One region of the Streptomyces sp. NPDC090025 genome, then DNA from elsewhere that is predicted to be linked to it. Evidence: riboswitches for the same ligand, from Rfam matches in the RefSeq annotation. Region 1 holds a riboswitch; the other holds the start of a gene.

Region 1 (14,874 bases):
TGGCGCTGCTGGTCGGGGCGGTGCTGCGCAGGACCCTGCCGTCGGTGGGCATGCTGGCGGTGCGCTCGCGGTTCACCGACATGATCACGTACGGCGTGATGGGCGGGCTCATCGTGCTGCTGGCCCTGATGGTGGCGCCGGACCCGTGGCTGCGGATCCCGTTCCTGGAGGACGTCCTCCATCTGACGGTCACCTGAGCGTACGGTCGCCCGGAACGGTGAACGCGGCGCCCGTCCTCTCCCCCGTGGGAGGACGGGCGCCGCTGTGATCAAGAGTCATGTACGTGCCAACCGGACTCAAGGCCCACCGGCCCGTTGTGGCACGGAGGTGACGGAGGTGACCGTTCCGCCATCTCTCCTGACTCGGGCGCTAGTGAGGCGGACCACAAGGGGGTGGGGGTGCGGGGCGGCCCGGGTCCGATAGCCTGACCGCTGGATATCTCTTCACGTCGAGACATCGATCGATCAGGGGAGACGTCCAGCCTCAGGGCAAGGGAACCCCACCGCCAGCTGTCTTACGGAGATCGCCATGACCCGCACTCCCGTGAATGTCACCGTCACCGGCGCGGCCGGCCAGATCGGCTACGCGCTGCTCTTCCGCATCGCCTCGGGCCACCTGCTCGGCGCGGACGTGCCGGTCAAGCTTCGCCTCCTCGAGATCCCGCAGGGCGTGAAGGCCGCCGAGGGCACCGCCATGGAGCTCGACGACTGCGCGTTCCCGCTGCTCAAGGGCATCGACATCTTCGACGACCCGAACCAGGGCTTCGCGGGCGCCAACGTGGCGCTGCTCGTGGGCGCCCGCCCGCGCACCGCCGGTATGGAGCGCGGCGACCTGCTCTCCGCGAACGGCGGCATCTTCAAGCCGCAGGGCAAGGCCATCAACGACCACGCCGCGGACGACATCAAGGTCCTCGTCGTCGGCAACCCGGCCAACACCAACGCCCTCATCGCGCAGCAGTCCGCGCCCGACGTCCCGGCCGAGCGCTTCACCGCGATGACCCGCCTGGACCACAACCGCGCGCTGACGCAGCTGGCCCAGAAGACCGGCGTCTCGGTCGAGGACATCAAGCGCCTCACCATCTGGGGCAACCACTCGGCGACCCAGTACCCGGACATCTTCCACGCGGAGATCGCGGGCAAGAACGCCGCCGAGGTCGTCAACGACGAGGCGTGGCTGGCCGACACCTTCATCCCGACCGTCGCCAAGCGTGGCGCCGCGATCATCGAGGCCCGTGGCGCGTCCTCCGCCGCCTCGGCCGCGAACGCCGCCATCGACCACGTCCACACCTGGGTCAACGGCACCGCCGAGGGCGACTGGGCCTCCATGGGCATCCCGTCCGACGGCTCCTACGGCGTCCCGGAGGGCCTGATCTCCTCCTTCCCGGTCACCTGCAAGGACGGCACGTACGAGATCGTCCAGGGCCTGGAGATCAACGACTTCTCCCGCGCCCGCATCGACGCCTCCGTCCAGGAGCTGTCGGAGGAGCGCGACGCGGTCCGCGAGCTCGGCCTCATCTGAGCCCCGCCGCTGAGCCCGCCGCAGCGGAACTGACGGTGCCCCCGGCCGGATCGGCCGGGGGCACCGCCGTGTCCGCACCCGCGCTCTATGCTGTCGGTCCCGCCCAATGCATCGGGGGACCATTGGCACCGTCGTTCGCGTCGTCGCCGCGGGAGCGGCCCGACCTCAGTGAGGCCACCCGGCTGCTCTGCGTCGGCACCTACGTCGACGGCGTCTTCCGCGACGCCGTGATCGACGAGCTCTATGTGCACACGGAGCGGATCGCGGCGCCCGCGCCGGGCGTCGACACCTCGCTCGTGCTCGCCCACGCGCTGCGCGCCCGCCGCGTCGAACTCGGCTGGGCCGCCACCGTGGTGCTGCTGTGGCTCTACGTCTGGCTGATGAGCGACGGCCTGGCCCTGATGCTCGCGGCGCCGCTGCTGGCCATCGGCCTCGCCCGGCGGCTGCGGCGCCAGGGGCCGGGCACCTTCCTGCGCCGCACCCTCCCGGCCTTCGTGCTGCTCTGGTGGGGTCGGGTCGCGTTCTTCTCCGGGTTGCTGGCGCTGCTCCCCCTGGCGACCGAGGACGACGACTCGGGGGTCAGGGCGTGGCTCGCCGTCCTGGTGCCGGTCGGCGGCCAGCTCTTCGGGTACGAGTTCGGGACCGGATCGGGGTACGACGACCCGTACTCGCTGTACGTCTCCCCGCTCGAAGCCTGGGTCTCGTTCCTCGGGCCCGTCCTGCTGGCCGTGGTCGTGGCGCTGCGCCGCGCCCAGATCGCCAGGATCCTCGCCGGTGAGCTGTCCGCCGTGGCGTTCGCCGCCCGCCACCCGTCGCCCCCCTGGCTCGACATCAGTCCCCGGTTCCGGCGGGTGGCCGAGCGGATCCGGCGGGAGCAGCAGGGCCGGCTGGTGCTGTACGGCCCGGGGAATCCGTTCTGCGGCTTCGGCGAACCGTACGAACCCCTCTCCCTCTCCATCGAGTTGCGCCCCGCCGCGGCCGGGCGGGGCGACGGCGGCCCGGGGCCCGAGCCGCTCGGCAACTCCACCGTCCTGCGCCATGTGGTGGCGCTGGTGGAGGCGTTGCGGGTGCCCGCGGCGGCGGTGGACCCGCTGAGCCAGGAGGGCGTACGGGACCGGTTGCGCGATCTGGAGGTCGAGGAGGTCGTCTTCCTCCCCGTCGAGGCGCTGCTGCACCGCGACCAGGCAGCGTACGGCCCCGAGGAGTTCGAGCGGGAGCGGGCGCAGGCGGTCGAGGAGGGCGGCGAGGCCCGCCGGCACTATCTGTCCGTCCGGGTGTCCGGCATGCATCAGGTGGCCGTCACCACGGTGTTCGTCCGGGTGCACACCCAGGGCGGCCTGCTCGCGGTGGACGTGACCCCGTACGTGCTGCGGCCGGTGTCCCGGCGGTTCCAGGAGGCGGCCCGGCTCGCGCACCGGACGCGGCGGCCCACGCCGGTCGCCCGGCTCGTCTCGGCCGCCGGTGAGCTCCCGGACGTGACCCAGGAGGCGTTCGCCACGCTCGCGCGGAGCCTGTCGCTGTTCTGGCGGCTGCTGACCGCGGGGCACGCCGACGACCTGCCCGACGGGCCGCACCGCTCGGTACGGGAACTGGGCGCCGACGACGACGCGTCCCTCTTCCAGAAGAGCGACATCGACCGGTATCTGCGCAGCGTGCGGGAGCGGGTGGTGAACGGGGTGATCGCGGCCCTGCGGGAATCGGGGTACGAGACCGCCGATCTGGAGCGCGAGAGCGTGCCGATCGCCCGGCTCGGCGACGGCGCGACGTACATCTCCAACACCCACGGGACCGTCACGATCGGCGACCGCAACCGCGTCGACAGCCGAATCGACAGCCGAATCGACCATCGCGTCGGCGAACGCGAGACAGGGGAGCAGGATGGCTGAGCAGCAGTCCCAGGGCCGGTACCGCGACGGCATCACCGTCACCAACACCAAGGGCACGGTCACGATCGGCGACCACAACCGCGTCACCACGACCGTCGGCGAGGCCGGGCCCGCCCGCGAGCCCGAGCAGGAGGAGCTGCTGCTGGCCGTCCGCAGGCTCCGTGCCGACCTCGGCGGCGTGGTGCCGAGCGAGCGGACCGTCGCGCTCGACACCGAACTCGCCGGTACCGAGGAGGAGATCGAGAGCGAGGGCGCCGCCACCCCGGGCCGCGCGGCCCGGCTGCGGCAGGCCCTCACCGACGCCGCCTCGGTGACCGGCGTCCTCGCCTCCGGTGTCGCCGTCGGCGAGGCGCTCGGCGGCCTCTTCTAGACCTCCGGCCGCTCCGCGTCCGCCGTCGCCTCCGCCGCCAGGCCCGCGGCCAGCTCGCCGAGGCCGGTCGCCGCGCGGAGCAGCAGCCCCGGGCCGAAGGTGATCCGGGTGGCGCCGAGCGTGCCGAGGGCGGCGAAGCCGGGGTCGCCGGGGTGGGACAGGACGTTCAGCGGGCCCGGGCCGCCCGCCTCGCGGAGGCGGGGGAGGTCGGTGGCCGGGGCCTTGATCGGGTAGACGCAGTCGGCGCCCGCCGCGCGGTAGTGGCGGGCCCGGTCGGCGGCGTCCGCGACACCGCCGCCGTGGAGGTACGTGTCGATCCGGGCGTTCACGAAGAGCGCGGGTCCGGCGGCGGCGCGGACGGCCGCGAGCCGGTCGGCCTGCTCCTCGGGGGTGCGCAGCCGGTGGCCGTCCCGGTCGGTGTCCTCCAGGTTGACGCCGACGGCGCCGGTCGCCAGGACCCGGTCCACCAGCTCCCCGGCCGGAAGGCCGTAGCCGTCCTCCACGTCGGCGGTGACCGGCACCCCGACCGCGCGGACGATCCGGGCCACCGCCGCGAACATCTCGTCCGCCGGGGTCTCGCCGTCCTCGTACCCGAGCACGGCGGCGATCCCCGCGCTGGGCGTGGCCAGGGCCGGGAACCCGGCCTTCTCGAAGACCCGCGCCGAGACCGCGTCCCACGGCCCCGGCAGCACGAGGGGCCGGTCGGCGGGCCGGTCCAGGTGCAGCGCGCGCAGCGCGTCCACGGCTCCGGCTCCGCTCACGGGCCCGTTCACGGCTTCGCTCATCGCTTGGACGCGGTCGGCGTGTAGTGGCCCGGGACCATGCGGGTGGTGACGGCGATCCGGTTCCAGGCGTTGATCGTCACGATCGCGCCGATGAGGTGCGCCAGCTCGGTGTCCTCGAAGTGCGCGGCGGCCTCCGCGTACACCTCGTCCGGCACGAAGCCGTCGGTCAGGACGGTGACCGCCTCGGTCAGGGCGAGGGCCGCCGCCTCCCGCTCGGTGTAGAAGTGCCGCGACTCGCGCCACGCCGACAGCTGGATGATCCGCTGCGCGCTCTCGCCCGCCGCCAGGGCGTCCTTGGTGTGCATGTCCAGGCAGAAGGCGCAGTTGTTGATCTGCGAGGCGCGCAGCTTGACCAGCTCGTAGAGGGTCGGGTCGATGTTCTTCGCGGCGGCGATCTCCAGGCCGACCATGGCCTTGTAGAAGGCCGGGTGCAGCTCGGGGAAGGGCTGCCGGGCCGGGTGCTCGGGGGCGTAGCCGGGCTGCTGGGCGGTCTGAGCGGTCTGGGCGGTCTGCGTGGTGGTCGTCATGGTCACCACCGTACGGGCGGGGTGGTGCCCGGGTATGGTCCATTCCCATGGCGGATGACTGGGCCACTTTCGGGGCCGACCTGCACCTGGAGCTGCGCGGGCCCGGCCTGCGCGACGGGCTGATGAACGCGCTGCGCGAGGCCGTGCGCGGCGGGCGGCTGACCGCCGGGACCCGGCTGCCGTCCTCGCGGCAGCTCGCCGCCGACCTGGGGGTGGCCCGCAACACCGTCGCCGACGCCTACGCCGAGCTGGTCGCCGAGGGCTGGCTGACCGCCCGGCAGGGCTCCGGCACCCGGGTCGCCCGGCGCTCCGCGCCCCGGCCCGCACCGCGCCGGGTCCGGCCCGAAGGCCCCGCCGCCCCGCCCCGCCCGCGCCCCGGGAAACCCACGTACAACCTGCGCCCCGGCACCCCCGACCTGGCCTCCTTCCCGCGCGCCGACTGGCTCAAGGCGGCCCGCAAGGCGCTCACCAACGCCCCGCACGAGGCGTTCGGCTACGGCGACCCGCAGGGCCGTACGGAGATGCGCACGGTGCTCGCCGAGTACCTGGCCCGGGCCCGCGGGGTGCACGCCGCGCCCGAACGCATCGTGCTGTGCTCGGGGTTCGTCCACGGGCTGATGCTGATGGGGCAGGTGCTCAAGGCGCGCGGGGTCGCGGAGGTGGCCGTCGAGTCGTACGGGCTCGACATCCACTGGGACCTGATCCGCCGGGCCGGGATCCGGATGCCCGCCCTGCCCACCGGCGAACACGGCACCCGCACCGAGGAGTTGGGCGGCATCGGGTACGCCGATGTCGGCGCGGTCCTGATGACCCCGGCCCACCAGTTCCCGACCGGCGGCGCGCTCCAGCCGGACCGGCGGGCGGCGGCCGTCGACTGGGCGCGGGCCGGGGGCGGGCTGATCCTGGAGGACGACTACGACGGGGAGTTCCGGTACGACCGGCAGCCCGTGGGCGCTCTTCAGGGGCTCGACCCGGAGCGGGTGGTCTACCTCGGCACCGCGTCGAAGTCGCTGGCGCCCGGGCTTCGGCTCGCCTGGATGGTGCTGCCCGAGGACCTGGTGGACGAGGTGGTGGCGGCGAAGGGCAAGGTCGACTGGGTGTCCAGCGCCACCGACCAGCTGACCTTCGCCGAGTTCCTCGCCTCCGGCGCGTACGACCGGCACGTCCGGGCGATGCGGCTGCGCTACCGGCGGCGCCGGGACCAGCTGGTGGCCGCCGTCGCCGAACGCTCGCCCACCACCCGGATCAGCGGCATCGCGGCCGGACTGCACGCCGTGCTCGAACTCCCCGAGGGCACCGAGGAGTCGGTGCTGCGGTCGGCCGCCTTCCAGGGCCTGGCCCTGCTCGGCATCAACCGCTTCCGGCACCCCGACACCCCACGCACCCGCGACGCCCTGGTGGTCGGCTACGGCACCCCGCCGGACAGCGCCTGGTCGGGCGCGCTGGAAGCGCTGTGCCGGGTGCTGCCGTAGGGACCCGTCGCCGTGCTCGCTCACCGAGCCGGGTATCCCGGTTGAACCCGATCGCCTGCCCCGGGAGTTCACATGGGCGTCACCGGACACTCACCTGGAGGGGTTCATGAGACCGGGCAGAACGATGGCGGCTCTCGGCGCGCTGGGTGTGCTCGCCGTCTGCGGCGCGTGCGCGACGGGGCCGGACGCCGCCACCGCCGGGGCGGGAGCCTCCGGTGCTTCGGCTTCGGCACCGCGGCCCCGGAGCACTCCGCCCCCGCTGCCGGACCCCGTCGTCGGGCCGGTCACCCCGGTGACGTCGTACGCGGGGATGACGCTCCCGCTGGACGCCTACCAGCCGGATCCGGCGGAGCAGCGGATCCTTCGGAAAGGGTTCCAGGCCCTCGCGGGAAGCTGCCTCAAGGGGCTCGGTCTGGAGCTGACGGTGGCGACGGACCCCGAGAACGCCCCGACCGCACCGCCCGCCGCCGACAAGCCGCGGCACGAGCGCCGCTACGGGCTGCTCGACCCGGTGGAGGCGGCGGCCACCGGCTACGTCGGGAACCGTTCTCCCGGCCGGCCGCGGCCCTCCGGGTCGGCGGCGGGCGGGGCGGGCGCGGTGTCCCAGGAGCTGCGGGAGGCCGCGCTCGCCGGCACCCGGGCGACGGTGAACGGCCGCCCGGTGCCCAAGGGCGGCTGCGCCGCCGAGGCGGAGCGGCGGCTGTCCGACGGGGCGCCGTCCCCGCGCGACCCCGACATGCTGGCCAAGGCGCAGGCGCGGGCCGCGTACTGGGCCGAGCGGCATCCGGCGGTGGTGAAGGCGTTCGCGTCGTGGAGCGGGTGCATGGCGCGGCACGGCTACCGCTTCGACAACCCCTGGCAGCCCAACGACAACCCCGCCATGCGCGACCCCGCGAAGAAGGCCCAGTACGTCGAGCTCGCCGTCGCGGACGTCGGCTGCAAGCAGGAGACCAACCTCGCCGGTGTCTGGCTCGCGGTCGAGACCGCGTACCAGAAGGGCATCGTGACCGCCGACCGCGCGGAGCTGGACAAGGTGCGCGCGCAGAACGGCATTCAGCTCGCCCATGCACGCAAAGCCGCTCCAGGGAACCGGAGTTCTCTTAAGAAGTCATGAACTCTTCTTAAAGTGCGGCCCGTTCGTCTCGGTGACACCATCTGTGAAATGGAGAACTCGTGACCATGAACGACGACCAGAAGCCGAGCCGTCGCCCGTCGGTCCTCGGCCGCCGCGTCGCCACCTTCCTCGCGGCGGCCGGTCTGGCCGTGGCCGGCACCGTGGCCGCCACCGGCACCGCGCAGGCCGAGAGCTGCAAGAGCTGGGGCATGTGCATCTACGAGCACGGCGACGGCAACCCCACCCAGGGCATCTGGTGGGACGAGGACTGCCTGGCCCCGTACACCTGGGACGCCAACGGCGAGCCGCTCAACGACTCGATCTCGCGCGTGCGCACGAGTTCGACCTGGGAGGTCACGCTCTACCAGCACTGCTACTTCGGCGGCGGCCAGCTCACCGTTCCCCGGGGCACCGACCGGATCATGAGCGGCAACTGGGCGTGGTTCAACGACATGACGAGCTCCTGGATCGTCAAGGACCGCGGCTGATCCGCGCCCGCGCGTACCGGTGCGGGCGGCCCGCGGTGTCCAGGGACACCGGGGGCCGCCCCGCGTACGTCTACGCCGCAGGCTGCTCCGCTCGCTGCTCCGTCTGCTCCTCCGGTGGTTCGCCGAACCGGGCCAGGGTCAGCGAGCCCGCCACGGCGATCGCGAAGCCGAGGATCGCGAGCCAGCCCAGGCCCGGGCGGGTCCGGTCGCCGAGCCAGACGACGCCGACGAGCGCCGGGCCGATCGTCTCGCCGAGCACCAGACCGGCGGTCGCGGTGGTGACCGAACCCCGGCCGAGCGCCGAGGTGTAGAGCAGGAAGGCCGAGCCGCCGCCCACCAGGAGGGCGTACAGCGCGGGCTGGGTGAGGGTGCCGAGGTCGAAGGAGTCGATCAGCCGGACCGCGATCTCCACCACCCCGAAGCCGAGGCCGCCCGCGAGGCCGAGCACCAGCGCGCGCGGGCGCTCCGGCAGCCTCCCCGCCACCGCGCCGATCGCGAGGACGGCGAAGGCGGCGGCGAGCAGCCCCCACTCCAGGACCGGGTCGCCGCCCTCGTGGCCCTCCTTGCCGGAGGCGAGCGCCAGCAGCGCGAGGCCCACGCAGACCACGCCCACCGCGCTCCACTCGACCCGCTTGAGCCGCACCCCGAGCAGCCGCGAGGCGATCACCGCCGTCACGGCGAGGCTCGCCGCGAGCGAGGCGCCCACCGCGTAGATCGGCAGTGTCCGCAGCGCCACGACCTGGAGCACGAAGCCCACCCCGTCCATGCCGAGCCCGGCCAGGTACCGCCACTGCCGCAGCGCCCGCCACAGCAGGGTCACATCGACGCCGCTGCCGGAGCCGGGCTCGGCGGACCGGGCGCCGAGCGCCTGGAACACCGAGGCGGCACCGAAGCAGACGGCCGAACCGAGAGCGCACACCATCCCAAGAAGCACGAAAGGGACTCTAGTGCGACGGGGCTGGGCGACGCGTTTCGGCCGGGCCTAAACTGTGCGATCGCAACCAGGCCCGGCGCTCGCCGTCCGGGCGACCGGGGGAGGACGGGCACATGCGCAGACTGAGGTCGACGACGGTGGTACTCGGCGGAGTGGGTGTCCTCGCGGCGACGCTCACCGCCTGCTCGTCGGAGCCCGACCGGCGCTGCGTGGACCCGGTCACGTACAAGGAACTGCCCGACTACCAGTGCTCCGGCGGCAACGGCAGCAGTAGCAGCGGGAGCGGTGGCAGCAGCGGGCGCTACTACTACGGCGGGTCCTCGCGCAGCGGTGTGGTCGGCGGCGGCAGCTTCGACAAGTCGGCCGTCGACAGCGGCGGCTTCGGCGGCCACCACTCCTCCTCCGGCGGCTGACCCGAGGTGGAGCGCCACACCATCGAGCCCCGCCCCGGCTGGCAGCGGATCGTCGAGGAACAGGGCCTGGTCTATCCGCTGACCCGGCACCCGGACGGCGAGCTGCGGCCCTACTGGGACGAGAGCGCCTACTACTCCTTCAGCCTGCCCGAGGTGGAGGCCCTGGAGGAGGTCGTCGAGGAGCTGCACGCGATGTGCCTCGCGGCGGCCGCGCACATCGTCGAGCAGGACCGCTTCGCCGACCTCGGCATCACCGACCCGCGGATCGCCCGCCGGGTCGCCGAATCGTGGCGGCGCCGGGCCGAACTCCCCACCGTGTACGGGCGGTTCGACCTGCGCTACGACGGCACGGGCCCGGCGAAGATGCTGGAGTACAACGCCGACACCCCCACCTCCCTGGTGGAGGCGGCGAGCCCGCAGTGGTTCTGGATGGAGGACCGCTTCCCCGGCGCCGACCAGTGGAACTCGCTGCACGAGCGGCTCGTCGACGCCTGGAAGCGGCAGGCGCGGCTGCTGCCGCCGGGCGCGCCCGTGCACTTCGCGCACTCGGACGGCGACGAGCTGGGCGAGGACCTGATGACGGTCGCGTACCTGCGCGAGACCGCGCAGCAGGCCGGGCTCGCGACGGAGGCGCTGTCGGTCGAGCGGATCGGCTGGGACCGGATCACCGGGCGGTTCGTGGACGACCGGCTGCGGTTCATCCGCGCCTGCTTCAAGCTCTATCCGTGGGAGTGGCTGACCACGGACCGGTTCGGCCCGCACGTCCTCGACACCCTCGACAACGGCGGCGGCACCGGCTCGACCCTGTGGATCGAACCGGCCTGGAAGATGCTGCTCTCCAACAAGGCGCTGCTCGCGATCCTGTGGGAGCTGTACCCGGGCCACCCGAACCTGCTGGCCGCCTATCTCGACGGGCCGCGCGAGCTGGCCGCGCCGGACGGTCCCGGCCATGTGACCAAGCCGCTGCTCGGCCGGGAGGGCGCGGGCGTCCTGCTGCACCCGCCGGGCGTCACCCCGCTGCCCTCAGAAGAGCCTTGCTGCTACCAGGAGTTGGCCCCGCTGCCCGACTTCGACGGCAACCGGGTGGTGCTCGGCGCGTGGACCGTCGGGGACGAGGCGGCGGGGCTCGGGATCAGGGAGTCGGCGGGCCCGGTCACGGACGAGTACGCGCGGTTCGTGCCGCACCTCATCCGCTGACCGACCGGGCCGACCGGGCCGACCGCGGTGCCGGGGGCTACTCCGGTACGTACTCGCGCAGCGGCGCGGGCGTGAGTCCGGCCGCCTCGGCCAGGTCGAGGGCCCGGCGCAGGTCCTGCTCCACGGTGTCGTTGAAGTGCAGCAGGATGATGTCCCCCGCCTTCAGCCGCGGTGCCTGCGGGGTCCAGCCGCCCCAGGTGGTCAGGTCGTACGTCCAGGTGACGAGGGCCTTCGCGCCGCAGGCGCGGGCGACGGTACGGGTGTTCGCGTCGTACGTGCCGTACGGCGGGCGCAGCAGCCGCGGCCCGTCGCCGAACTCCTTCAGCTGCGCGTCCCGCGCCCCGCACGCCTCGGTCTTCTGTCCGGCGGCGTCGAGACCGGTCAGGTCGGGGTGGTTGACGGTGTGGTTCTCGATCCGGGAGCGGCCGTGGTCGAGGAGGGTGTGGAAGTAGCCGGAGTCGTACGAGTACGCCCCGGGCAGCAGGAAGAGGGAGGCGGGCACCCGGCGGTCGAGCAGCAGCCGGGCGGCGGCGGGGTCGTGGTTCCAGCCGTCGTCGAGGGTGATGAACACGACCGGGTCGCTGGTGTCGATGTGCGACACGACCGGTACGGGCTCCGGCCAGGCGGCCCTGGGGGCGGCCTGTGCGGAGCCGGACATCGCGCCGAGCAGCGCGAGCGGAACGAGTGCGGCGAACGCGCAGCGCAGGGCGCGGCGCAGACGGGGTCTCGGCATGGCCGCAACATTGGCCTAGACCAACTGTCGTGTCAATGGGGGAGGTTGGGGCTCCGGGGGCGGGGCCCGCGCGGCCCCGCCCCCACCCCGTCCGCTACTCCGCGAGCACCCCGCTACTCCGCCAGCACCCCGCGCAGCTGCTCAAGACCCCAGTCCAGGTCCTCCTTCGAGATCACCAGCGGCGGCGCGATCCGGATCGTCGAGCCGTGGGTGTCCTTCACCAGGACGCCCCGGGCCATCAGCTTCTCGGAGATCTCCCGGCCGGTGCCCTTCGTCGGCGTGATGTCCACGCCCGCCCACAGGCCGCGCCCGCGCACCGCGTCCACCGCGCCGCCGCCGACCAGCAGGCCCAGCTCCGCGTGCAGGTGCTCGCCCAGCTCGGCGGCCCGGGCCTGGTACTCGCCGGTCCGCAGCATCGCGATCACCTCCAGGGCCACCGCGCAGGCCAGCGGGTTGCCGCCGAAGGTCGAGCCGTGCTCGCCCGGCCGGAACACGCCGAGGACCTCGCGGTCCGCGACCACCGCCGACACCGGCACCACACCGCCGCCCAGCGCCTTGCCGAGGATGTAGACGTCCGGCACCACGCCCTCGTGCTCGCACGCGAAGGTCCTCCCGGTCCGGCCGAGACCCGACTGGATCTCGTCGGCCATGAGCAGCACGTTCCGCCGGGCGGTCAGCTCGCGCACCCCCGGCAGATAGCCGGCCGGCGGCACCAGGACGCCCGCCTCGCCCTGGATGGGTTCGAGCAGCACCGCCACCGTGTTCTCGGTGACGGCCGCCTCCAGGGCGGTCAGATCGCCGTACGGGACGATCTCGAAGCCCGGCGTGTACGGGCCGAAGTGGTCACGGGCGTCATGGTCGGTGGAGAACGAGACGATCGTCGTCGTGCGGCCGTGGAAGTTGTTCCCGGCCACCACGATCTTCGCGTGCCCGTCCGGCACGCCCTTCACCTCGTACCCCCACTTGCGGGCGGTCTTCACGGCCGTCTCCACGGCCTCCGCGCCGGTGTTCATCGGCAGCACCGCGTCCTTGCCGCACAACTCGGCGAGCTGGGTGCAGAAGTCGCCGAACCGGTCGTGGTGGAAGGCCCGCGAGGTCAGCGTCACCCGGTCGAGCTGGGCGCGGGCGGCGTCCAGGAGGCGGGGGTTGCCATGGCCGAAATTGAGCGCGGAGTACCCGGCGAGCATGTCGAGGAAGCGGCGCCCCTCGACGTCGGTCATCCACGCCCCTTCGGCGGAGGCGACCACCACCGGCAGCGGATGGTAGTTGTGGGCGCTGTGCGCGTCCGCGGCAGCGATCTCGTCTTGCGTCTTCGACACGGTCCTCGACACGGGATCTCCGTTCGTCCTGCGGCTGGGGAGGGGTGTGGCTCCCTTTTCTTATCGTCGCTCGCATGCCGGACGCGGAAACCTCTCTTCACGGCGCGCCCGCTACGCTGGCCCCACGCGCGGCGACTGGCGAACGGGGAAGCGACCCCGGGGGAGCCGTGCGGGCAGACCGTACGAGGTGCCGCCCGCCTGGGCATCACGGAGACCGCACAGGTCCCGTGGGCGCCGACCGGGCGCCACCAGCGGGGCCTCCTGCCCCCAGGAGCACACGCCATGAACCCGCCCGCCACCCCCTCGTACGCTCCCGAGCCGCGGCATCCCGCGCTCGCCGCCGCCGACCCCGAGCTCGCCGCGCTCGTCGGCGCCGAGGAGCGGCTCCAGGCCGACACCCTGCGGCTCATCCCCAGCGAGAACTACGTCTCCGCGGCCGTCCTCGAAGCGTCCGGGACCGTGCTGCAGAACAAGTACAGCGAGGGCTACCCCGGCCGCCGCTACTACGAGGGCCAGCAGAACATCGACCAGGTCGAGACGCTGGCGATCGAGCGCGCCAAGGCCCTCTTCGGCGCCGACCACGCCAACGTCCAGCCCTACTCCGGCTCCCCGGCCAACCTCGCCGTCTACCTCGCCTTCGCCCGCCCCGGCGACACCGTGATGGGCATGGCGCTGCCGATGGGCGGCCACCTCACGCACGGCTGGGGCGTGTCGGCGACCGGCAGCTGGTTCCGGGGCGTGCAGTACGGCGTCCGCGCGGACACCGGGCTCATCGACTTCGACCAGGTCCGTGAGCTGGCCCTGGCCGAACGGCCCAAGGTGATCTTCTGCGGTGGCACCGCGCTGCCCAGGACCATCGACTTCGCGGCCTTCGCGGAGATCGCCCGCGAGGCGGGCGCGGTGCTCGTCGCCGATGTCGCCCACATCGCGGGCCTGATCGCGGGCGGCGCCCACCCCTCCCCGGTGCCGCACGTCGACGTCGTCTCCACCACCACCCACAAGACCCTGCGCGGCCCGCGCGGCGCCATGCTGATGTGCCGCGAGGAGCACGCCAAGGCGATCGACAAGGCCGTCTTCCCCGGCCTCCAGGGCGGCCCGCACAACCAGACCACCGCCGCCATCGCCGTCGCCCTGCGCGAGGCGGCCCGCCCGGACTTCCGGGACTACGCCCACGCGGTCGTCGCCAACGCCAAGGCACTCGCCGAAGCGCTCCTCGCCCGCGGCTTCGACCTCGTCTCCGGCGGCACCGACAACCACCTGATCCTGATGGACCTCACCCCGAAGGAGGTCCCCGGCAAGATCGCCGCGAAGGCCCTCGACCGGGCCGGGATCGTCGTCAACTACAACACCGTCCCCTACGACCCCCGCAAGCCCTTCGACCCCTCCGGCGTCCGCATCGGCACCCCGTCGCTCACCTCGCGCGGCCTGGACGTCTCCCACATGCCGCGGGTCGCCGACTGGATCGACCGCGGGGTCGCGGCGGCGGGCAAGGGCGACGAGGCCGCCCTCGCCGTGATCCGCGCGGAGGTCGCGGAACTGATGGCCGCGTTCCCGGCGCCGGGCCTGCCGGTGTAGCCGGAGCGGAAGCCGGAGCGGACTCCGCCCCCGTCCCCGCCCCAGCCCCCGTCCCCGCCCCAGCCCCCGTCCCCGCCCCAGCCCCCGTCCCCGCCCCAGCCCCCGTCCCCGCCCCAGCCCCCGTCCCCGCCCCGGCGGCGCTCCCTAGACTGGGCCGCCGGGGAGGGAACACATGGATCGCATGGATACGGATGAGGGCGGGAACGTGGGCGCGCGGGCGGGGGAGACTCCGCTGGTCGCCGCCGCGCGGGCCGGGGACCTGTTCCGGGTGACGGTGCTCCTGGAGGAGGAGGACGCGTCCGGCCACGGCTGGGACGACGACGAGCGGGCGGCCGCGTACGCCGCCGCCGTCCGGGCGCACCACGGGGGCATCGCCGAGCTGCTGCTCATGCGCGGGGCGGAGGCAGGCCGGTGCGCGCCGGACGAACTGATCCCGCTGCGCGAGGCGGTCGACTCGGGTTCGCCCGCGCTGGTCGGGGCGCTGCTGGCCGCCGGGATCCGGGACCGGTACCCGGCGGCCGAGCTCGCGGAGCTGCGCGCGCT
Region 2 (14,874 bases), on a different contig from region 1:
GCTGGTGGACGTGTTCGTCGGCTACACCCCCGGCGCCCGCACCGAGGCGGGCGGCGACGCGCAGATCCGGTCCTCGGCGGCCCGGGGCGTCGCGCTCGCCAACGAGGCGTTCGCGGAGAGCGGGGTGCGGGTGCGGGTCCGGCTGGTCGGCACCGCGCTCGCCAGCGTCTCCGCGTCCCTCGACGGCGTCACCAACGCCCTGCTGAGCGCGGTCGCCACGCCCAACGACGGCATCGCCGACAACCTGCCGCAGCTGCGCGACCAGTACGGCGCCGACCTGGTCTCGGTGATCGCCGCCGGGCGGGCGGCCGGCGGCCTCGGCTACACCCCGCCGAACCCCGGTCCGTCCACGGCCGCCTGGGGCTACTCCGTGGTCGGCCAGAGCGCCGTGCCGCGCTTCTCGATGGGCCACGAGATCGGCCACAACCTGAGCGCCGACCACGACCGGGTGACGCAGCCGGTGCAGAACGAGAACGGCGCGACCGGCTACTTCCCCGCGAAGGGCGACTGGTCGACGGTCATGGCGTACGAGTCGAGCTGCCGCAAGGCCACCAAGGGCGCGTGCACCCGGATCAACCGTTTCTCCAACCCCAAGCAGTCCTACCGCGGTGACCCGCTCGGCATCGCGATCGGCAAGCCCGACTCGGCCGACAGCACCGATGTGCTCAGCAGGACCGGCAAGGCCGTCTCCGCCTACCGGAAGGCGAAGACCAGCGACGCGCTGTGCGCGGTGACCACGTCCGTCGCCCCGAAGGGCGCGGGCACGGTCACGGCAGGGACCCCGGGCCCGTACCCGACCGGGACCAGTTCGACGTACAACGCCGCGGCGGCCAAGGGGTACGTGTTCTCCGGCTGGAAGCTCGACGGGAAGGCCGCGAAGGGCGGCGCGACCGGCTTCCGGGTGCCGTCGGGCGACCACACCCTGGTCGCCGAGTTCAAGAAGGGCGCCACGCCGACGTCCAAGGTGAGCACGAAGACCTCCGGCAAGGGCACGGTGAAGAAGGCCCCGGCCAAGCGCGCCGAACTGGAGGGCGCCGACCTGCTCTACCAGGCCGTCCCCGCGCCCGGCTGGGACTTCGCGGGCTGGGTCCTGGACGGTTCGAGCGCCGGTGACGACGACTCCCTCGCGCTCGACGTCGGCACCGCCGACATGCAGCTCACGGCGCTCTTCGAGCAGAAGCGGCACAAGCTGACCGTGGTCGAGCAGGGCAAGGGCACGGTCTCGCTCTCCCAGGACGGCCCCTACTCGGACGGCGACACCGTGGAGGCGACGGCGGTGCCCGCGCCGGGCTGGGCGTTCAAGGACTGGCTGCTGGACGGCGAGCCGTACGGCGGCGACGAGGAGCGCAGCAAGGGTGAGACGGCGATCAGCTTCGAGGAGGAGGGTCACACGCTGACGGCGATCTTCGAACGGGGGTGAGGGCCGAGCGGTGCGGCTCCTCCTGTGCGGGAGGGGCCGCACCGCTCACGCGCGGAACGAAGGCCCCCTCCCCCCCTCGACGGTGAAGCTACTCACTGGTTAGGGTGCGCCGACAGCCAGATGGGGAGGGTGACGTGGGCGGTGACGTCGAGGGTGGTGCGGTCGGCGGCGGTGCGGGTGGGGGCGAGGAAGCCGACGCGCTGTTCGTGCTGACCGCCGCGCTGCTCACGCCCGCGCGGTTCCCCAGTGTGCTCGGGGACGACTATCCGGCGGCGTGCGCGCGGTTGCGGATCGCGCCGCTCGACGAGGGGTACGGGCTGATCCTCGGGCAGGACGGGAGCGGGGCGCGGTGGACCGTCGTCGTCGATGACGTGTCGCTGGTCGCCGTCGCCATCTCCTCCTGGGACTGCGGGATGGCGTACGACCTGTCCCCCGACGAGCGGTCCATGGTCTGCGCGCTGCCCGGCTGGCCGCTCGAAGTCGCCGTCGCCGCGCCCGATCTGCCCGCGCCGCACGACCCCGAGCCCGAGGAGGGCGATCTCGCGCCGCTCGCGCCGCCGGACAACGCGGAGTGGGGGCCGGCCCAGCGGCGGCTCGGTGCCGACATGGTGGCGTTGCAGTGGAACGCCTGGCGGGAGCAGATGGAGCAGGACGAGGACAAGGGCGAGGGCGGGAACGGGGACGGGGACGGGGACGGAAAGAGTGAGACGGCGGCGGACGGGCTCCAGCCGCACGTCGGGGTCCGGCGCGCCCTCGCCGACCTCGACGGCTATCTGACGAGCGCGCCGCCCGTCGGCCGGGTCCGGTCGGGTTTCACCGGCGGTGAGGCCCGGATGCTGCGGGCCGACGGGCCCGGCTGGTCGCTGGTCGCCCGGACCGACGACATGGCGTTCGTGCTGCTCGACGACGAGCCGAACGAGGTCCTTCCGGTGTCACGCGGGCCGAAGCTCCCCGCGCTCCTCGAAGCGCTCGACGCCATCGCCGTACGCCCCAGCTGACGGCCCGACCCACCCCAACCGTCCGTCCGCCCGCCCGTCCGTGCGTCCGTGCGTCCGTCAGACGTATTCCAGCGGCCGGTGCGGACCCGCCGGGAACTCGGCCCGGATCGGGTCGCCCGGGCGGATCTCGCCGCCGCTCAGGACCACCGACATGACGCCCGCCTTGCGGACGATGTTCCCGTCCTCGTCGCGCCCGACGACCTGCTTCAGCAGCCCGTGCTGGAAGTTGTCGATCTGCGCGCACGGATTGCGCAGCCCGGTCAGCTCGACGACCGCCTCCGCGCCGATCCGCAGCACCGTGCCGGTGGGCAGCGCGAGCAGGTCGACGCCGGTGGTGGTGACGTTCTCGCCGAGGTCGCCCGGCGCCACCTCGAATCCGGCCGCCGCCACCTCGTCGAAGAGCTCCGTGTGGATGAGGTGCACCTGGCGCAGGTTGGGCACCGTCGGGTCCTTGGCGACCCGGGAGCGGTGCTTGACGGTGACTCCGGCGTGCGCGTCGTCGGCGACGCCGAGCCCGGCGAGCAGCGTGATCGCGGGCCGGTTCAGCTTGCTGAACTCGTGCACGCCGCTGCTGCTCACCGCGGTGACCGAGCCGACGACCGCCTCAGCCGCATCGGCCGCCCCGGCCACCCGGGCCGCCTCCACGCCCTCCACCGCCTCCGTCTGCCGCGCGTCCGCCCGTTCCACCGTCGTACCGCCGCTCATCCGTCGCACTCCCCCCATCGCGCGGGACCACCCCGTGCGGCCCCCACCACCGGCGACCCTACGCGACGCCCTCGCCGCGCAGCGGAGCCCCCACCTCGTGGAGATGGCCGAGCGCCTGCCGGTACGAGTCGACGAAGCCGGTCTCCGTGTACGGGATGCCCAGCGCCGCGCAGTGCGCGCGCACCGCCGGCTGCGCGAGCCGCAGGTGCGGGCGCGGCATGCTGGGGAACAGGTGGTGTTCCACCTGGTAGTTCAGACCGCCGAGGAACCAGTCGGTCAGGGCGCCGCCACGGATGTTGCGCGAGGTCAGCACCTGTCGGCGCAGATGGCCCCAGGAGTCGCCGTCCGGGTGGGTGTCGGGCGTCTCCATGCCCTTGTGGTTCGGCGCGAAGGCCATGCCCAGGTGCACGCCGAGCAGCATCTGGTGCAGCAGCGCGAAGACCAGTGCCTGGAGCGGGCTCAGCAGGGTGAGCAGCAGGGCCGCGTAGCCGACGAGGTGGGCGGACAGCAGCGCGCCCTCGACGAGGCGTTCGCGGCGGGTGCGGTACGGGCCGGTGCGCGAGAGCAGCGCCTGGACGCCGTACACCTTCAGCGCGATGCCCTCCAGGGTGGTCAGCGGGAAGAACAGCCATGCCTGGTGGCGGGTGAGCCAGCCGCGCAGGCCGGTGCGGCCGGTGGTCTGGTGGGCGGCGAAGACCAGGATGTCGGCGGCGACGTCCGGGTCCTTGTCGAGGTGGTTGGGGTGGGCGTGGTGACGGTTGTGCTTGTCGTTCCACCACTCACGGCTCATGCCGAGCAGCAGATTGGCGTGCACGAGCTGGAGGACCCGGCCGAGCCCCCGGTGGTCGGTCACCTGGGCGTGGCCCGCGTCGTGGCCGATGAACGCGATCCGGGCGGAGAGCAGCCCGAGCGGCAGCGCGAGGAACAGCGCCCACCAGGAGGGACCGATCAGCGCGAGTCCGGCGACGACGGCCACGATCCCGAGCAGGTTCACGGCGATGTCCCGGGCGTACCAGCCGGGGCGGCGGTCGAGCAGCCCCTGCTCCTTGATCGTGCGCAGCAGCGGCGTGAACTCGCTGCCGCCGCCCGCCCGTCGGGCCTGGCCGCGCGGAACCCCTGCGGGTGTCGGAGCCGATGTCGGTGTCGATGTCGGTGTCGATGTCGGTGTCGATGTCGGTGTCGATGTCGGTGTCGATGTCGGCGCGAGAAGTGTGGCGGAGTGCTGGGACATGCGGTCTCCGTGGTCCGTCGGAACGTCGTTGGAACGTCGCCGAAAGGTCGTTGAAAGATCGTCAAAAGACAGGCGGGCGAAAGGGCGTCGAAGGCGGTGCGAGCGGCCGTCGGACGGGGCCTCTTCGGCTACCCGAAACGTACGGAGAAGTGATCGGCCGCAGCCATGGCGGCACCACCCGCACCCGTTCGGGGGTGGCCCGGGGGCCTGGGGTGGGGTCTTCCCCACCCCGGACAGGACCCCCGTCCACCGTGACGGGGATCACGGCGTGGAAGCGGGCGCGGAGGCGCGGGCGTGGAGTACCCTCGGCCGCTCGCCCTTGGTAGTCAAATTTGAGGAATGCGTTGTCGCTGTCGCAGTCTCCCTCGCCCTCGTTCTCTGACTCTGACCCGCTGACCGATTCCCTGCCGGGTCCGTCGCCCGACGCTCTCGCCCGACGCTCCGTCGTCTTCATCCCCGCCGAGGCCCCGCGCGCGGGCCGGTTCGCCTTCTGGTCACCGGACGACCCCACCCCCGCCCTCGCCCCCTCCCCCGCCCTCACCGGCTCCCCGTCCGCCGAGCCCGATGACCAGCTGACCGTCCTCGTCGAGGGCGCGGCCGAACATGGGGCCGGGGACAAGGAGGGACAGGGGGACGACGAGGAGGTGCGGCCGCTGGTCGTGTCCGCCGTCACCCTGCCCGTACGAGAAGCGCTCCCCGTGCTCGCCCGCGCGCGGTTCGCCGACGACGCCACGCCCTCGGCGGCCTTCTGGGGCGCCGCCACCCTCTTCGCACTCGATCTGGTCGCGCGCGGGCTGCTGCTCCCCGGCCTCACCGCGGGCGACCTGGACGCCTGGCGGGTCGGGCCGCTGGGCGCCGACGAGGTGGCCGCGCTGCGGGACCTCGCCGCGTCGATGCCGCCGTCCGCGCACGCCGTACCGCTGCCGGAGCGTGCCGAGGACGGCGGGTTCCTGCTGCCCGAACCGGAGCGGCTGCTGCGGACGTTCGCCGACGCCGTCGCCGACGTGCTGCCCCGCACCCCGGCCGCCCCGCTCGCGGCGGGCGGGCCCGCCTTCGCCGCCGACGAGCACCACGCGCCGCGGCCCCTGCCCGAGCACCGGCCGTGGGCGGCGGACGTGGCCGCCGGACATGACGCGGGGGTACGGCTCTCGCTGCGCATCGAGCTCGTACCGGCCCACGGCGGCGACGACCGTACGCCCGCGCCGGAACTCCCCACGACCGGATCCCCGACGACCGGATACCCCGCCTCCGGACCCCACGGGGCCGGATCCCACGGGGCCGCATCCCCCACGCTCGGATCCCCCTCCGGCGACGACCTGGCCGCGCCCACCTTCCGGGCCGTCCTCCAACTGCACGCCGTGGCCGACCCGACGCTCGTCGCGGACGCCGCCGCCGTATGGAGCGGTACGGCTCCGGGCGCTCCCGGCGACGCTCCGGGAGGCGGTACGGCCCACGGCCCCGCCACCGCCTTCGGACCGCGCGCCCGAATGGACGCGCTGCTCGCGCTGCGGCGGGCGGCGCGCGCCTGGTCGGCGCTGACGCCGCTGCTCACGGCCGCCGTGCCGGACGCGGTCGACCTCGCCGACGAGGAGGTCGCCGAACTCCTCGGGCCCGCCGCCCGCGCCCTGGCCGCCACCGGCGTACCGGTCCACTGGCCGCGCGAACTCGCCCACCGGCTCACCGCGCACGCCGTGATCGGCCCGCGCGACACACCGGACGGACCGGACTCACCGGACGCTCCGGGCACGCACGACGGGTCCCGCGACCGGGGCGACGCGCTGCCCTCCTTCCTCTCCGCCGACACTCTGCTCGCGTTCAACTGGCGGTACGCGATCGGCGACCAGGAACTGACCCGCGCCGAGCTCGACCTGCTGGCCGAGGCCGGACGGCCGTTGGTCCGGCTGCGCGACCAGTGGGTGCTCGTCGATCCCGAGGAGCTGCGCCGCAACCGGGCGCAGCAGGACCGCGTGCTCACCCCGCTCGACGCGCTCGGGGCCGCGCTCACCGGCACCGCCGAGGTGGACGGGCGGGCGGTCGAGGTCCGGGCCACCGGCTGGCTGGAACAGCTCAGGGCCCGCCTCGCCGACCCCGAACGGACGGAGGGCGCAGAGGGCACAGAGGACCCCTCGGCACCACGGAGTGAGCGGTCGGCGAAAAAGCAGCCCGTCCCCCAACCCGCCGCGCTGGCCGCGACCCTGCGCGACTACCAGCTGCGCGGCCTGCGCTGGCTGGACCGGATGACCTCGCTCGGGCTCGGCGCCTGCCTCGCCGACGACATGGGCCTGGGCAAGACCATCACCCTCATCGCACTGCATCTGCACCGGCAGTCCGACCCGTCGACCGCGGGACCCACCCTGGTGGTCTGTCCGACCTCCCTGATGGGCAACTGGCAGCGCGAGATCGAACGCTTCGCGCCGGGCACGCCGGTGCGCCGCTTCCACGGCGCGGCCCGCGGCCTGGACGCGCTCGCCGACGGCGAGGTCGTGCTCACCACCTATGGCACCATGCGGCTCGACGCGTCCCGGCTGGCCGCCGTGACCTGGGGTCTGGTCGTCGCGGACGAGGCGCAGCACGTCAAGAACCCGTACGCGGCGACCGCCCGCGCGCTGCGCGCGGTCTGTGTGAAGGCGCGGGCGCGGGTCGCGCTGACCGGCACGCCGGTCGAGAACAATCTGTCCGAGCTGTGGGCGATCCTCGACTGGACGACCCCGGGGCTCCTCGGCGGCCTCGGCGCGTTCCGTACCCGGTACGCGAGCGCCGTCGAGGGCGGCGGCGATCCGGCCGCGGCGAGCCGACTCGCCGCACTGGTCGGCCCGTTCCTGCTGCGCCGCCGCAAGTCCGACCCGGGCATCGCGCCCGAGCTGCCGCCGAAGACCGAGACCGACCGGGCCGTCTCCCTCACCAAGGAGCAGGCCGGCCTGTACGAGGCGGTGGTCCGCGAGACACTCGCCGCGATCGCCGAGGCGGACGGGATGGAGCGGCGCGGCCTGGTGGTGAAACTGCTCACCGGACTCAAGCAGATCTGCAACCACCCGGCGCAGTACCTGAAGGAGAACAAGCCCCGGATCGAAGGACGTTCGGGGAAGCTGGAGCTGCTCGACGAGCTCCTCGACACGATCCTCGCGGAGCGGGCGAGCGTGCTCGTCTTCACCCAGTACGTGGGGATGGCACGGTTGTTGGAGCGGCATCTGGCGGCGCGGGGCGTGGCCACCCAGTTCCTGCACGGCGGTACGCCGGTCGCGGAGCGGGAGTCGATGGTCGCCCGGTTCCAGGCGGGCGAGGTGCCGGTGTTCCTGCTGTCCCTGAAGGCGGCCGGAACGGGCCTCAACCTCACCCGCGCCGAGCACGTCGTGCACTACGACCGCTGGTGGAACCCGGCCGTGGAGGCGCAGGCCACCGACCGGGCGTACCGGATCGGGCAGACCCGGCCGGTGCAGGTGCACCGGCTGATCGCGGAGGGCACCGTCGAGGACCGGATCGCGGCGATGCTGGACCGCAAGCGGGCCCTGGCCGACGCGGTGCTCGGCGGCGCGGGCGAGGCGGCGCTCACCGAACTGACCGACGCCGAACTGGCCGAACTGGTGGGGCTGCGGCGGACGGAGGAGACCGCGTGAGGACGACGTACGGAGGGAACGGGAGCGACGGCCGGAGCGAGTGGAGCCACGCGATGCGCGAGGACGGGCACGGGCACGGGGACGGGGACGGGGAGACGGTGGAGCTCGACGAGGTGCGGACGTTCGCGGCGCTGCCGCCGGTGGCGGGCGGGGCGTTCGCCAGGACCTGGTGGGGCCGGGCATGGCTCAAGGCCCTGGAGGAAACCGCCCTGGACGGGCAGCAGTTGAAGCAGGGGCGGCGGCACGCGCGGGCCGGGGCGGTCGGCGCGGTGTCGGTGCGGCCCGGCCGGATCACGGCCGTGGTGCGGGACCCGGACGGCACGGCGTACCGCAGCGATGTCCTCTTCCAGGAGCTGTCGGAGGCGGACTGGGACCGGTTGATCGGCCTCGCGGCGCAGAGCGCCGGGCACATCGCCGCGCTGCTCGACCGGGAGATGCCGCCGCACCTGGTGGAGGACGCGGCGGAGGCCGGACTCGACCTGCTGCCGGGCATCGGCGATCTGGAGCCGGAGTGCGGCTGCGAGGCATGGGACCACTGTCCGCACACTTCCGCGCTCTGCTACCAGGTGGCGCGGCTGCTCGACGAGGACCCGTTCGTGCTGCTGCTCATGCGCGGGCGCGGCGAACGGGCCGTGATCGAGGCGCTGCAGGAGCGGAGCACGGCGGCTTCCGGGTCGGCGGGCGCGGCGGTGCCGGGCGGCGGGTCCGCCGCTCCGGTGGGCGCTCCGGCGGGTGTTCCGGCGGCGGAGGTGTTCGCGGCGGGCGGCATCCTGCCGCCGCTGCCCGCCCCGCCGGCCGTCCCCCAGGCCCCGGGCGAGCCGCCGTCCCTCGACACGGAGACGGACCCGGAGCCGGGCGTCGACCCGACGGCCCTGGAGTTCCTGGCGGCGGACGCGGCGGTACGGGCGCGCCGGATGCTGGCGGCGTGGGCCGGGCCCGGGACTCCGAGTGAAGCAGGGGCAGGATCCGGGGCGGGAGCCGGGTCCGGGTCCGGGTCCGGGTCAGGATCCGGGACGGGGGCGGGGGCCGTCGAGCCGGTGCTGACCGGTGCGCAGGACGCGGTACGGCTCGCCGCCGCTTCCCCCGGGCCCGCCTCCTGGGTCGCGGCGCGGCTCGCGAAGGGCTCGGGGCGGTCCCGTGCCGAGCTTGATCACGCGGTACGGGCCTGGCGGCTCGGCGGCGCGGCCGGTCTCGCGGTCCTGGAGGAGGAGCAGGCCCCGGGCCCCGAGGCGCTGCGGCGCGCGGAGGCCCAACTGGCCACCGCCTGGGAGGCGGAGGAGCGTCCCGCGCTCACGCGGACGGGGCCGGCTCGCTGGGACATGACCGGCGGGGCGGCCGAGGGCGGTGCGGGGGCCGGTGCGGTCGACGCCGAGCCCGCCCGGCCCGCCCGCCAGTTGCGGCTCGGTGGGGACGGGCGCTGGTGGCCGTACCGTACGACCGGCCCGGACGGCGCCTGGGTCCCGGCCGGTCCGCCGGACCACGACCCGGCGGCGGCGCTGGCGGGAGCGGGCGAGCCGGACTGAGGCCGAAGTGCCGTGGGGCCGGGGGCCGTTGCAAGGCGGCGGCCCCTGGTCACCGCGCTCCGCTCACCGCAGCGGCGCGGTCAGCTTCCGGCCGCTCGACGACGGGGCGGCGAGGCTGCACGCGACCACCTTGTCCCCGAGCAGATAACTGGTCCGGTACGGGTACTGCACGAAGGTCGCCCACCGGGTGCCGAACGGCTGGGCCAGGGCCCGCAGTCGCAGCGGCGCCTTGCACAGGGCGGCGGCCGCGTCCCGTACCGCCGTGTCGTCGGCGTACCGGCCGGTCAGCCGCAGCCGGGCGACCAGCTGGGCGTCGTGCGGGGCGGTGCAGGAGCGGCGGACCACGGTGCCCGGCGCGGCCCGGTCGATGTCGAAGCAGGCGCCGACCCGCAGCACGTCGTAGGGCACGGCGGCCGGGGTGGCGATGGGCGTGGCGGGCCGGTGGCCCACCGTGTGGTGCGGCCGCGGTGCCCCGGTGGCGGGGGTGGTCGCCCCGGCGGTTCCGGCCGGGGTGAGCGGGCTCGCCGGAACCGCCGCGTCCGTGCGGTCGGCGCGGTCTCCCGACGGTGGCGCGGTGGTGCGGGCGGTGGCGGGCGGGGTGGTGCGCGGCGCGGTCGGCGACGGGTTCCCTCGGTGCCCGGCGGCCGGATTCCCCGGGACACGGGAGGGGGTGGTCGCGGCCGCCGGTGGAGTCGGGGTGCCCGTGGGGGCGGCGGACGCGTCGGACGCCGTGGGCCCGGCGGCGGGGGCGGCCGCGGGCACCCGCCGGTCGCCGTCGCCTGAGCCACCGCCGGAGCCGCCGCGTGCGGTGACGGTCACGGAGAGGGCGAGGGCGGCGGCGAGCGCGGCGACCGGGAGGACGGCCGCGCCCGGCCGCAGGGCGGCGACGCCCGGCCTTCGCGACGGCCTGGCGTCACGGGCCGGGCGGGCATCTGGGCCACCGGGGGCACCCTGGGGGTCGTGCGCGGGGTGCGCACCGTGGGGGTCGCGGGACGGGGAATCCGTCGGCGGGCGGAACATACGGAACAGGTTCACCCGTCAACCGCCCGCGTGGCGAGGGTTACCGGTGGGTCGGGTCCCGCCCGTACAGAACCGTGACATTCCCGCCGCAGGTACGAGACCCTCACCCGGCCCCGTCGCCCGGTACGGGCGCACGTCGGCAACCGCTCCCGCGTCCGCTTCGGCACCCGGTCCCGCGTCCGCTCCGGCAGCCACCCCGGCGTCCGCTTCGGCTTCCGTCGCCGACGGCTCCCTCACCCGTGCCCCCTTCGTCCCGGTTACAGCCCGAGCTGGCGCTCGGCGGCGTCGACGGTCTGCGCGAGCAGCACGGCGATGGTCATCGGGCCGACGCCACCGGGCACGGGGGTGATGAGCGAGGCGCGCTCGGCCGCACCGGCGAAGTGCACGTCGCCGACGTTGCCCGGGTTGTAGCCCGCGTCGATCACGACGGCGCCCGGCTTGATGTCCTCGCCCTTGATGAACTCCGGCTTGCCCACGGCGGCGACGAGGATGTCGGCCTCACGGACGGCGGCGGAGAGGTCGGTGGTGCGCGAGTGGCAGTAGGTGACGGTGGCGTCGCGGCCGAGGAGCAGCAGTCCGGCGGGCTTGCCCAGGATCGCGCTGCGCCCGACCACCACGGCCCGCTTGCCGCTGAGCTCGACGTCGTACGCGTCGAGCAGCCGCATGATGCCGCCGGGGGTGCAGGAGACGAAGCCGGGGAGGCCGAAGCCCATGGCGGCGAAGGACGCCATGGTGACGCCGTCGACGTCCTTCTCCGGCGCGATGGCCTCGAACGCGGCGCGCTCGTCGATGTGCGGGCCGACCGGGTGCTGGAGCAGGATGCCGTGGACCTCGGGGTCCTCGGAGAGCGCGGTGATCGCCGCGACGAGCTCCTCGGTGGTGGTCTCGGCGGGCAGTTCGACGTGCTTGGAACGGATTCCGGCCTTCGCGCAGCGGTTCTGCTTCATCTTCACGTACGTGACCGACGCGGGGTCCGCGCCGACCAGGACGGTCGCGAGGCAAGGCGTCACACCGGTGCGGCGGGTGATCTCGGCGGCGCGGGCGGCGGTCTCCTCGCCGGTGCGGCGGGCGAGCGCGGTGCCGTCCATGAGGCGTGCGGTGCTGGTGGACATGGGCCACTCCTGAGCGTCGACTTCGACCGGTTGATCGCCCAGGCGCACGGCAGTGGTACGGCCCCGCGGGGTGTGCGCGGCACGTACGGACCGCTCCCCGGTGGTGATCCACCTCAAGCGCCAGTCACGGCCCGGCTCCACTGTACGGGACGGCCCCGGCGCCGGTCAGGGCCGGGTCGGCGCGAACCTGGGCGGGATCTGGGCGGGATCTGAGCGGGATCGGCGGAGCGGGTGGAAAGGCGGCCGGGGTACGGAACCGGTCACGGCGCGTATGCGTGGCTGCGCGATCGCTTGTCGGGGGGCCGCGCGGCCCCGACGATGACGCGGGGTGCCGGACAACGGACAACGGACAGCGGACGGCGGCGATGGCGATGACGGCGGTGACGGTGGCGGAGCAGGTCTCGGATTCGGCGGCGGGACAGGTCTCGGGACAGGTCTCGGGGTCGGCGGCGGGACAGGTCTCGGGGTCGGCGGCGGGACAGGTCTCGGGGTCGGCGGCGGAGGTGCGGCGGGCGCACGAGGAGTTCACCGGGGGGCCCGCGGCGCCGTCCGGGCGCCCCTCCCCGCCCTCTCCCCCGGTGCGGCAGCTGGTCGCGGAGTCCTGGCGGCGTTCGGTACGGGCGCGGGTGAGCCCGGACGGCGCGGCGCGGGTCGAGCTGGACGAGGAGGAGCTGGCGGCGCACCGTGCGGCGCATCCGCTGGCGGCGGCGATGCCGCTGGTCAGGGAGCTGATGGGGGCGTACGCGCGGGACGGCGAGCATCTGATCGCGGTATGCGACGCGGGTGGCCGGATGCTGTGGGTGGAGGGGCATCCGGGGACGCTGCGGAAGGCCCGGGCGATGAATTTCGTGGCGGGCGCGCGCTGGTCGGAGTCGGCGGCCGGGACGAACGCGCCGGGGACGGCGCTCGCAGTGGGCCGCCCGGTGCAGGTGTGCGCGGCGGAGCATTTCCAGCGGCCGGTGCAGGCGTGGACGTGCGCGGCGGCGCCGATCCTGGAGCCGCGCACGGGCCGGGTGCTCGGCGCGGTCGACATCACCGGCGGGGACGGCCTGGCGCATCCGCACAGCCTGGCGTTCGTGCAGGCGGTGGCGCGGGCCGCCGAGTCGCAGCTGGCGCTGGCCGCGCCCGTGCCGCCGCCGGGTGCGGGGCGTCTGGTGGCGCTCGGCCGGGACGAGGCGCTGCTCGAACTGCCGGGGCGGCGGCTGCGGTTGAGCCGTCGGCACAGCGAGATCCTGGTGATCCTGGCGCACCGGCCCGACGGGGTGGGCGGCGACGAGTTGCTGACGTTGCTGTACGAGGACGAGTCGGTGACGCCGGTGACCCTGCGGGCGGAACTGTCTCGGCTGCGCGGGCTGCTGGGGCCGGAGACGCTGGCGTCGCGCCCGTACCGGCTGGCGGAGGGGGTGACGGCGGACTTCCTGACGGTGGACCGGCGGCTCGCCTCGGGGGCGCTGGCGGGGGCGCTGGGCGACTATCCGGGCCCGCTGCTGCCGGGGTCGCGGGCGCCCGGGGTGGTACGGCTGCGGGAACGGCTGGCGGGGCGGCTGCGGGCGGCCCTGGTGGACCGGGGCGATCCCGGGCTGCTGGCGGACTGGGCGTACAGCGTGTGGGGCGAGGACGACCTGGTGGTGTGGCGGGCGCTGGCCTCGGCCGTACCGGCGTCCCAGGCGCCCGCCGTCCGGGCGAGGTTCGCCGCGCTGGATGCCGAACTCGCGGCGGGGCCGGGCGGTTTGGCGGGTCGTGGCCGGGCACGCAACGGGGTTGCAACGTAGCGGGGCGGACCCTCGGCGGTGACGCCGGCCAGGGACGGCCGGTGCGCTCCGAGGGAGGTCCCTGCCCATGACCCGTTATGCCGCGCCCGGCACCGAAGGCTCGCTGATGACGTACCAGAGCCGCTACGACCACTGGATCGGGGGCGAGTTCGTCGCTCCGGTCCGTGGCCAGTACTTCGAGAACCCGAGCCCGGTGGACGGGCGTCCGTTCACCGAGGTGGCGCGCGGCACGGCGGAGGACGTGGAGCTGGCGCTGGACGCGGCGCACGCGGCGGCCCCGGCGTGGGGGCGGCTTTCGGCCGCCGAGCGGGCGCAGGTGCTGCTGCGGATCGCGGACCGGATGGAGCAGAACCTGGAGGCGCTCGCGGTCGCCGACAGCTGGGACAACGGCAAGCCGGTGCGCGAGACGCTGGCGGCGGACATCCCGCTGGCGATCGACCACTTCCGCTACTTCGCGGGCGCGCTGCGGGCGCAGGAGGGCGCGCTCAGCCAGCTGGACGACGACACCGTGGCGTACCACTTCCACGAGCCGCTGGGTGTGGTCGCGCAGATCATCCCGTGGAACTTCCCGATCCTGATGGCGGTGTGGAAGCTGGCCCCGGCGCTGGCGGCGGGCAACGCGGTCGTCCTGAAGCCGGCCGAGCAGACCCCGGTCTCGGTGCACTTCTGGATGAGCCTGGTGGCGGATCTGCTGCCGCCGGGCGTCCTCAACATCGTGAACGGCTTCGGCGAGGAGGCGGGGAAGCCGCTGGCGTCGTCGCCGCGGGTCGCGAAGATCGCCTTCACCGGTGAGACGACGACCGGGCGCCTGATCATGCAGTACGCGTCCGAGAACCTGAAGCCGGTCACCCTGGAGCTGGGCGGCAAGTCGCCGAACCTGTTCTTCGCCGACGTGTGGGCGGCGGACGACGACTTCCGCGACAAGGCGCTGGAGGGCTTCACGATGTTCGCCCTCAACCAGGGCGAGGTGTGCACCTGTCCGTCCCGCGCGCTGATCCAGGGCAGCATCTACCGCGAGTTCCTGGAGGCGGCGGTCGCCCGTACCGAACTCATCGTCCCCGGGCACCCGTTGGACACCGACACGATGATCGGCGCCCAGGCGTCGGCGGAGCAGCTGCGGAAGATCCTCTCGTACGTGGAGATCGGCCAGCAGGAGGGCGCGAAGGTCCTGACGGGTGGTCAGCAGGTCGACCACGGTGGCGACCTGGCGGGCGGCTACTACGTCCAGCCGACCATCTTCGAGGGCGACAACCACATGCGGATCTTCCAGGAGGAGATCTTCGGCCCGGTCGTCGCGGTGACCGCCTTCACCGACTTCGACGACGCCATGCGCACGGCGAACGACACCCTGTACGGCCTGGGCGCGGGCGTCTGGACCCGTGACATGACCACCGCCTACCGCGCGGGCCGGACGATCCAGGCGGGCCGCGTCTGGACGAACTGCTACCACGCGTACCCGGCGCACGCGGCGTTCGGCGG

What was found. A riboswitch is a leader RNA that binds a small molecule or an ion and turns the genes downstream of it on or off. The one in region 1 is predicted to bind ZMP and ZTP.
Positions count from the first base shown of each region.
Region 2: linked by a shared signal. The riboswitch ahead of ACIPXM_RS18865 (bifunctional 5,10-methylenetetrahydrofolate dehydrogenase/5,10-methenyltetrahydrofolate cyclohydrolase) and the one ahead of glyA (serine hydroxymethyltransferase) in region 1 are both predicted to bind ZMP and ZTP.

Region 1 covers NZ_JBIVFL010000001.1:685,207-700,080, forward strand. The annotation lists gene ACIPXM_RS03270 (DUF3017 domain-containing protein) at 1-197, shown strand, start outside; gene ACIPXM_RS03275 (malate dehydrogenase) at 529-1,518, shown strand; gene ACIPXM_RS03280 (hypothetical protein) at 1,641-3,404, shown strand; gene ACIPXM_RS03285 (hypothetical protein) at 3,397-3,774, shown strand; gene ACIPXM_RS03290 (isocitrate lyase/phosphoenolpyruvate mutase family protein) at 3,771-4,547, opposite strand; gene ACIPXM_RS03295 (carboxymuconolactone decarboxylase family protein) at 4,556-5,086, opposite strand; gene ACIPXM_RS03300 (PLP-dependent aminotransferase family protein) at 5,134-6,558, shown strand; gene ACIPXM_RS03305 (hypothetical protein) at 6,665-7,672, shown strand; gene ACIPXM_RS03310 (hypothetical protein) at 7,738-8,160, shown strand; gene ACIPXM_RS03315 (hypothetical protein) at 8,231-9,082, opposite strand; gene ACIPXM_RS03320 (hypothetical protein) at 9,208-9,507, shown strand; gene ACIPXM_RS03325 (glutathionylspermidine synthase family protein) at 9,514-10,704, shown strand; gene ACIPXM_RS03330 (polysaccharide deacetylase family protein) at 10,742-11,437, opposite strand; gene rocD (ornithine--oxo-acid transaminase) at 11,551-12,756, opposite strand; ZMP/ZTP riboswitch at 12,878-12,967, shown strand; gene glyA (serine hydroxymethyltransferase) at 13,039-14,331, shown strand; gene ACIPXM_RS03345 (HEAT repeat domain-containing protein) at 14,504-14,874, shown strand, end outside.
Region 2 covers NZ_JBIVFL010000007.1:200,145-215,018, forward strand. The annotation lists gene ACIPXM_RS18830 (reprolysin-like metallopeptidase) at 1-1,420, shown strand, start outside; gene ACIPXM_RS18835 (hypothetical protein) at 1,555-2,418, shown strand; gene ACIPXM_RS18840 (MOSC domain-containing protein) at 2,476-3,123, opposite strand; gene ACIPXM_RS18845 (fatty acid desaturase family protein) at 3,182-4,117, opposite strand; gene ACIPXM_RS18850 (DEAD/DEAH box helicase) at 4,699-7,968, shown strand; gene ACIPXM_RS18855 (SWF or SNF family helicase) at 8,022-9,491, shown strand; gene ACIPXM_RS18860 (hypothetical protein) at 9,555-10,511, opposite strand; gene ACIPXM_RS18865 (bifunctional 5,10-methylenetetrahydrofolate dehydrogenase/5,10-methenyltetrahydrofolate cyclohydrolase) at 10,769-11,623, opposite strand; ZMP/ZTP riboswitch at 11,653-11,761, opposite strand; gene ACIPXM_RS18870 (GAF domain-containing protein) at 11,989-13,395, shown strand; gene ACIPXM_RS18875 (aldehyde dehydrogenase family protein) at 13,463-14,874, shown strand, end outside.